Regions from separate parts of the Nakamurella multipartita DSM 44233 genome, predicted to be linked through region 3. Evidence: riboswitches for the same ligand, from Rfam matches in the RefSeq annotation. Region 3 holds a riboswitch; each other region holds the start of a gene.

Region 1 (2,251 bases), 3.0 Mb from region 3:
GCGCCCCCGGCCCGCACAAGATCCAGGGCATCGGCGCCAACTTCGTGCCCGAGATCCTGGACCGGACCGTCTACGACGAGATCATCGACGTCGACGCCGAGACCGCCGTGGCCGTGGCCCGGGACGCCGCCAAGCGGGAGGGACTGCTGGTCGGCATCTCCTCCGGCGCCGCGATCCACGCGGCGATCCAGGTCGCCGGCCGCCCGGAGAACGCCGGCAAGCTGATCGTGGTGATCATCCCGTCCTTCGGCGAGCGGTACCTCACCTCGGTGCTGTACTCAGACTTGATGGACTGATGGGCGGTTTGTCCGACGCGGTCGGCCTGCTCCGCGAGGATCTGCAGGCCGCCCGGGAACGCGACCCGTCGGCACGCTCGCTGGTGGAGATCGCCCTGGGCTACCCCGGTCTGCACGCCGTCTGGTGCCACCGGCTGGTGCACCGGATGTGGCACACCCCGGGCCTGCGGCTGCCGGCCCGGCTGCTCTCGCAGCTGGCGCGGGCGATCACCGGGATCGAGATCCACCCCGGGGCCCGGCTGGGCCGGCGGCTGTTCATCGATCACGGCATGGGCGTGGTGATTGGCGAGACCGCGGAGGTCGGCGACGACGTGCTGCTGTTCCACGGGGTGACCCTGGGCGGCCGGTCCATGCGGCCGGGCAAGCGGCATCCGACGCTGGGCGACCGGGTGACCGTCGGCGCCGGGGCCAAGATCCTGGGCCCGGTGTCCATCGGTGACGGGGCCCAGGTCGGCGCGAACGCGGTGGTCATCACCGACGTGCCCGCCGAGTTCCTGGCCGTCGGCATCCCGGCCAAGCTGCGGCCCCTCCCGGGCACCGTGAGCCCTCTCGCCTACGCCGACGACCCGGCCATCTACATCTGAGGAGGCGAGCCGGATCGAGCCGGATCGAGCGCGGTACGAGCTGGAGTAGGGTGGGCTCTCGACACGGGGTGCCCCCACCGGGGCTGAGAGAAAACCCGTTGAACCTGATCTAGTTCGTACTAGCGAAGGGATTGTCGCTTCCATGCGCACGCCCCTGCGGCGAGCATCGCTCGTTGCACCCCTGCTCGTCCTGCTCACCGCGCTCGTCGCCTGCTCCTCGGGCGCGTCCGCCGGATCCGGGACCGGCACGCCATCATCGGCGGCCGCGTCCGGGTCGGGATCGGCTCCGGCCGGCGAGCGGACCGCGGTCCGTTTCGCGCTGGACTGGACCCCCAACACCAACCACACCGGCCTGTACGTGGCCCAGCAGCAGGGCTGGTTCGAGCAGGCCGGCATCGACCTGCAGATCCTGCCGTACAACACCGCCCTGCCCGAGACCCTGGTCGACGCCGGTAATGCCGAGTTCGGCGTCAGCTTCCAGGACAGCACTACCGTCGCCCAGGCCGCCGGCGCGGACATCGTCTCGGTGCTGGCCGTGCTACAGCACTGGGCCACCGGGATCGGCGTGCGGGCCGACCGCACCGACCTGAACTCGCCCAAGGACCTGGACGGCAAGACCTACGCCGGATTCGGCGGCCCGACCGAGGAGCCGCTGCTCAAGACGGTCATCCGCGACGACGGCGGCACGGGCGAGTTCACCACCGTCACCCTGGGCACCTCGGCCTACGAGGCGCTGTACTCGGGCAACGTCGACTTCACCATCCCCTTCCTGGCCTGGGAGGGCATCGAGGCCGAGCACAACGGCACGCCGATGAAGTACTTCAAGTACACCGATTACGGCTTCCCGGACGCGTACTCGGTGGTGATCATCGGCAACCGCAGCTGGCTGGCCGAGCACCCGGACGTGGCCAAGGCCTTCGTGCAGACGCTGCAGCGCGGCTACCAGTTCGCCGCCGACCAGCCGGACGAGGCGGCCGCGCTGCTCATTGCGGCCAACCCGGGGGCCTTCCCGGACGAGTCGCTGGTCACCGAGAGCCAGCAGCTGCTGGCCACGAAATACATGAAGAACGACACCGGCACGGTCGGGCCGCAGACGCAGGCCCAGTGGGCGGCCTACGGCTCGTTCCTCTACGACAACGGGCTGCTGATCGGCCCGGACGGCGCCCCGCTGACCGCCGAGCCGGATTACTCGACCCTGTTCACCGACGAGTACCTCTCGTCATGACCGCTCGGTCCGAATCGCTGCCCCGCGCCGGCGTCGCCGCCGCGGGGGCGGCGCCGGTCGGGCCGGTCGCCCGGTCCCGCGGCCGGCGGCTACTGGCCACGGTCGGCCCGGCCGCCCTGATCGTCGCGCTGCTGCTGGTCGGCTGG
Region 2 (2,251 bases), 2.7 Mb from region 3:
TCGGCGCGATCCGCGACCACTCCTGGGTGGAGAAGGTGGCCGGGAACAGCGCGTGCAGATGATCCACCGGCCCCCGGCCCTGACCGACGCCCAGCGCCGCCCCACCGGCCAGGGCACCGGTCAGCCAGGCCTTGGCGTCGACCGCCGCGGCCGCCCAGGACTCGCGCTGCGGCCGCAACGCGGCCAGCGCGGACGACAGGGAGCAGCCGGTGCCGTGGGTGTTCGTGGTCGACACCCACGGGCCGGGCACCAGGGTCACCGAGCCGTCCGGCCCGACCAGGGCGTCGGTGGCCAGCTGATCGCCGTCGGCGCCGGCCGAGCCCAGATGGCCGCCCTTGACCAGGACCTGCGCCCCGGTGCTGGAGGCCAACGCCTTGCCCTGGGCGATGGCCCCGTCCAGATCCCGGGCCGGCTCGTCACCCACCAGCACGGCCAGCTCGGCGACGTTCGGGGTGAGCAGGTCGGCCCGGGGCAGCAATGCGCGCAACGCGGACTCGGCGTTCTCGTCCAGCAGCCGGTCGCCGCTGGTGGCGACCATCACCGGGTCCAGCACCACGAACGGCGGGCGGTGGGTGGCCAACCAGGTATCGACGACGGCGATGTTCTCGGCCGAGCCGAGCATGCCGATCTTCACCGCGTCCACGGCGATGTCGTCACTGATCGCGTCCAGCTGCTGGGCCAGGAAAGAGGCCGGCGGGCTGAACACCCCCCGCACCCCGGCGGTGTTCTGCGCGGTCAGCGAGGCGATCACGGCCATGCCGTAAGTGCCTTGGGCGGCAAAGGTTTTCAGGTCGGCCTGGATGCCGGCCCCGCCGGAGGGATCGGACCCGGCGATGGACAGAACGCGGACAGTCATGACGACATCCCTTCGCTAGCATGACCTAGATCAGGTGGTTACGGGTGTGGTTCTCAGCCCGTCGTCCGGGCACCCCGTGTCTGGATGGCAACCTACCAGCATGTCGCTCGTTGACAGGGTCGTCCGCCGCTGCCTAGTCTCGCCGCATGCAGCGCGGGACCGAGCGGAGTGTGTCCGCGTCCGCCGCTGTCCTGAGCCGGTGTGAACACCGCCGCCGGCACGTCGACCTGAACCGGGTCGCCAGCGCCATCTGTTGCCGCTGAATCCGGCACTGATCCCCAGCCCTTCTCGGGTGCGGGGCAGTGCTCTCGGCACTCCTCGGCATCATTCCTGGCAACCCCGCGAAGGGCACGGGCCATGACGGCTCCCCGCACCATCGACATTCATCAACACCTGTGGCCGGTCGACCTGATCGAGGCGTTGCGCCGGTGCAGCGTCCCACCCCGGCTCGACGGCTGGACGCTGTACCTGCCCGGTGAACCCGCGTATCAGGTCGACCCGGCCGACCACGATCCGCAAAGCCGTCGGGCCACCGAGTCCGGCCGGATCGTGCTCGGCCTGTCCAGCCCGCTGGGCATCGAGGACCTGCCGCCGGAGCAGGCCGCACCCCTGTTGGCCGCCTGGCACGACGGGGTCGCCCGGTTGCGGCCCGACTTCGACGCCTGGGCCTCGGTCGCCGGTCGCGACCCGGATCTGACCGCGCTGCGGCAGCAGCTGGCCCAGGGCTTCGTCGGCCTGCAGATCCCGGCGACCGCGCTGGCCGGCCCGGCCGACGTCGAGCGGCTCGGCGAGGTGCTGGCGCTGGTTCAGGCGGCCGACCGTCCGGTGTTCGTCCACCCCGGACCGGTGCCCGCGGCCGGCGCCGACCGGCCGGCCTGGTGGGCCGCCGTCGTCGACTACCCGACCCAGTTGCAGGCCGCCTGGTGGGCCTGGTTCGCCGCCGGCCGGTCCCAGTTCCCTTCCCTGCGCGTGTGTTTCGCGGCCGGCGCGGGTCTCGCTCCGGTCCACCACGAGCGATTCCAGGCCCGCGCCGGCCGCACCGTCACGGTGGACCCGCACACCTTCGTGGAGACGTCCTCGTACTCGCGGCAGGGCGTGGACGCCCTCACCCGCGCCGTCGGCGTCGACCCGATCGTGGTGGGCAGCGACCGCCCCTACGGCACACCGCATCGCACCGACCTGGGCGAGGCCGCCCGGACCGCCTTCACGCAGACCAATCCGTACCGACTTTTGACCGGAGAACGACCATGACCGGCACCGCAACCCAGACCCTGGACCGCACCCCCGACATCGACCCGATCGACCCGGCCGCCGACGTGGCCGGCCGCCTGGACGGCGTGACCGTCGCCGCCCGGCAGGCCCGCTCGCTCGCGCAGCAGGCCGGCCGGCTCACCC
Region 3 (2,251 bases):
GACGTACGCGGAACTTCTCGAAGAACGACAAGATCTACTCCTGACGAGCGGCGGACCCGGCCTTGTGAGCGGCCGTTGACATGACCGCATCGTGCCACGCCTGACTCGATCGGCGTATTCCAACTTGGTTAATCGTGACCGCGAGCGGCCAACGCCGTGCGCAGATGCGGCAGCAGCTCGTCGTCCGCGTCCAGCCAGTCCGGTTCGTCGAGTTCGTCGGCGGTCAACCAGCGCACCTGGTCGTGTTCGGTGGGCTCGATCGGGCGCGTCGGATCGAGCAGGCGCGCCCGCAGGCAGCGCAGCACCCGGCGCGGCCCGAGCGCGACATCCGGGCCGATCTGCTCGCCGACCTCGACCTCGACGCCCAGTTCCTCCCGCAGCTCGCGGGTCAGGGCGGCCGCGTCGGATTCGCCCGGATCGACCTTGCCGCCCGGCAGCTCCCACCGGCCGGCCAGCGAGGCCGGGGCGCTGCGGCGGGCGGCGAGTACCCGGCCGCCAGCGACGATCGCACCGGCCACCACCACCTGGACCTCGTCGGCGGCCAACGCGGCGATGCCCAGCAGGGTCTGCTCGCCGCGCAGCACCCGGCGACGCAGGTTCGGCCAGGCCAGCAGGAACCGGGCCCGTCGGGATCCGGGCTGCAGGTCCACGTCGACGGTGACCAGGGCGCCGGCCGGGGTGTCGGCCACGAACAGCCGGATCGTGGCGGCGCCCACTGGCCCGCTCGGACCGGTCAGCCGCAGCAACGGCGGGATCAGCCGGGAGTCGTCCTGCGCCACGGGGTCCAGGTCGACCACGACGGTGAACGATCCGGTTCGCGGCCCGGTGATCGCGATGCGGTCGCCGTCGGCGAGCGGCGCGAACGACGCGCCGTCCCGGCCAGTGACCTGGGCGCGGGCGCCGAGCGCGCGGGCCGTCCGGGTCCAGATGTCGGATCGGGCCAGGATCGCGCAGACCTGTTCCACCGGCGCGTCGATGAGCATCGTGGCGCGCAGCGGGATCACGACCGCACAGCCTATGACGGGTGGTCTCCGGCCGGGCCAACCACGGGCCCAACACCGGACGACACGCGGGCGAACGGCGGACGAACGGCGCAGCACGCTCCGGCCGGGAGCGTCGACCACCCCTAATAGGTCGACGATCCCGGCCGGATCAATTCCCCGACGCGTGCGACGCGGAAGCCGACCAGCGGCTCGAGAGGAGAGCGGACAGGACGTCCCTTCGCCGGCATGACCCGGATCAGGTACGACGGTCCGGGACTGGCGCGTCCCGCTCTCAGCCCGGCGCACCGGACTCCCGTGTCGATTCCATCGTAGTTGGCCGAGCGGACCGGGCCACCATCGAGCATCGCCGGGGCGGATCAGGCCGAGCGGGTCGACTCCGTGTCCGGCGGGGTGACGGGATCGGAGGAGTTCGGCCCGCTCGGCGCCGTCGTCCGGATGGCCAGCACCCCGAGCACGACCAGCGTGATGACGCCGAGCAACGGGTAGACCACGCCCAGGGCGGACTGCCAGCCCGGGCGCGACGCGGGCTGGTCGATGTACTGCAGGGCGATCAGCAGGCTGACCACATAACTGCAGGTGGCGATGAACCAGACGATGGCCAGGCCGCGGACCGCCGGCACCCGCTGCCGGGGGCCGAACAGGCACCACAGCAGCAGTGGCAACACCCAGACCCAGTGGTGCGACCAGGAGATGGGCGAGATCAGCAGCCCGGTGATCTGTACGGCCAGCAACCCCGCGGTCCGGTCGCCGACCCGCAGGCACGCCCACGCCGCCCACAGGCCCAGCGCCGCCGCGAGCACGGCGGTCACCAGCCACAGCGTGGTCAGGTCCTGGCCGGCGAGCCGGGCGATCGCCCCGCGCAGCGACTGGTTGATGGCCGACCACACCGGGCCGGTCCGGGCCGGGTCGAACATCAGCGCGGTGAAGAACCGGACCGTCTCCGAGGGCACCAGCGCCAGCCCGAGCAACACGGTGCCGGCGAAGAAGACGACCGACCAGGCGACGGCCGACCACCGGCGCTGCAGCAGGTAGTACAGCCCGGTGATGGCCGGGGTCAGCTTCACCCCGGCGGCCAGCCCAACCGACGCGCCGGCCAACCATTCCTTGCTGGCCACCGCCCCGGCGAGCAGCAGCGCGCACAGGAACAGGTTGATCTGGCCGTAGTTGAAAGTGGTGCGCACCGGTTCCAGCCACAGGCCCAACGCGGTGATGGTGACGACGATCCCGCGGACATGCTCCAGCGGCTG

The links. Region 3 has a riboswitch for thiamine pyrophosphate ahead of NAMU_RS28955 ((deoxy)nucleoside triphosphate pyrophosphohydrolase). Riboswitches for the same ligand answer to the same signal wherever they lie in the genome.
Region 1: another riboswitch for thiamine pyrophosphate. It lies ahead of NAMU_RS08325 (ABC transporter substrate-binding protein); the one in region 3 lies ahead of NAMU_RS28955 ((deoxy)nucleoside triphosphate pyrophosphohydrolase).
Region 2: another riboswitch for thiamine pyrophosphate. It lies ahead of thiD (bifunctional hydroxymethylpyrimidine kinase/phosphomethylpyrimidine kinase); the one in region 3 lies ahead of NAMU_RS28955 ((deoxy)nucleoside triphosphate pyrophosphohydrolase).

Annotation. Positions count from the first base shown of each region.
Region 1 covers NC_013235.1:1,834,103-1,836,353, reverse strand. The annotation lists gene cysK (cysteine synthase A) at 1-296, shown strand, start outside; gene epsC (serine O-acetyltransferase EpsC) at 296-880, shown strand; TPP riboswitch at 935-1,029, shown strand; gene NAMU_RS08325 (ABC transporter substrate-binding protein) at 1,023-2,105, shown strand; gene NAMU_RS08320 (ABC transporter permease) at 2,102-2,251, shown strand, end outside.
Region 2 covers NC_013235.1:1,414,432-1,416,682, forward strand. The annotation lists gene thiD (bifunctional hydroxymethylpyrimidine kinase/phosphomethylpyrimidine kinase) at 1-856, opposite strand, end outside; TPP riboswitch at 847-943, opposite strand; gene NAMU_RS31700 (putative leader peptide) at 1,003-1,119, shown strand; gene NAMU_RS06440 (amidohydrolase family protein) at 1,214-2,107, shown strand; gene NAMU_RS06445 (cysteine dioxygenase) at 2,104-2,251, shown strand, end outside.
Region 3 covers NC_013235.1:4,805,903-4,808,153, forward strand. The annotation lists gene NAMU_RS21435 (ABC transporter substrate-binding protein) at 1-31, opposite strand, end outside; gene NAMU_RS28955 ((deoxy)nucleoside triphosphate pyrophosphohydrolase) at 129-1,004, opposite strand; TPP riboswitch at 1,199-1,310, opposite strand; gene NAMU_RS21445 (mannosyltransferase) at 1,361-2,251, opposite strand, start outside.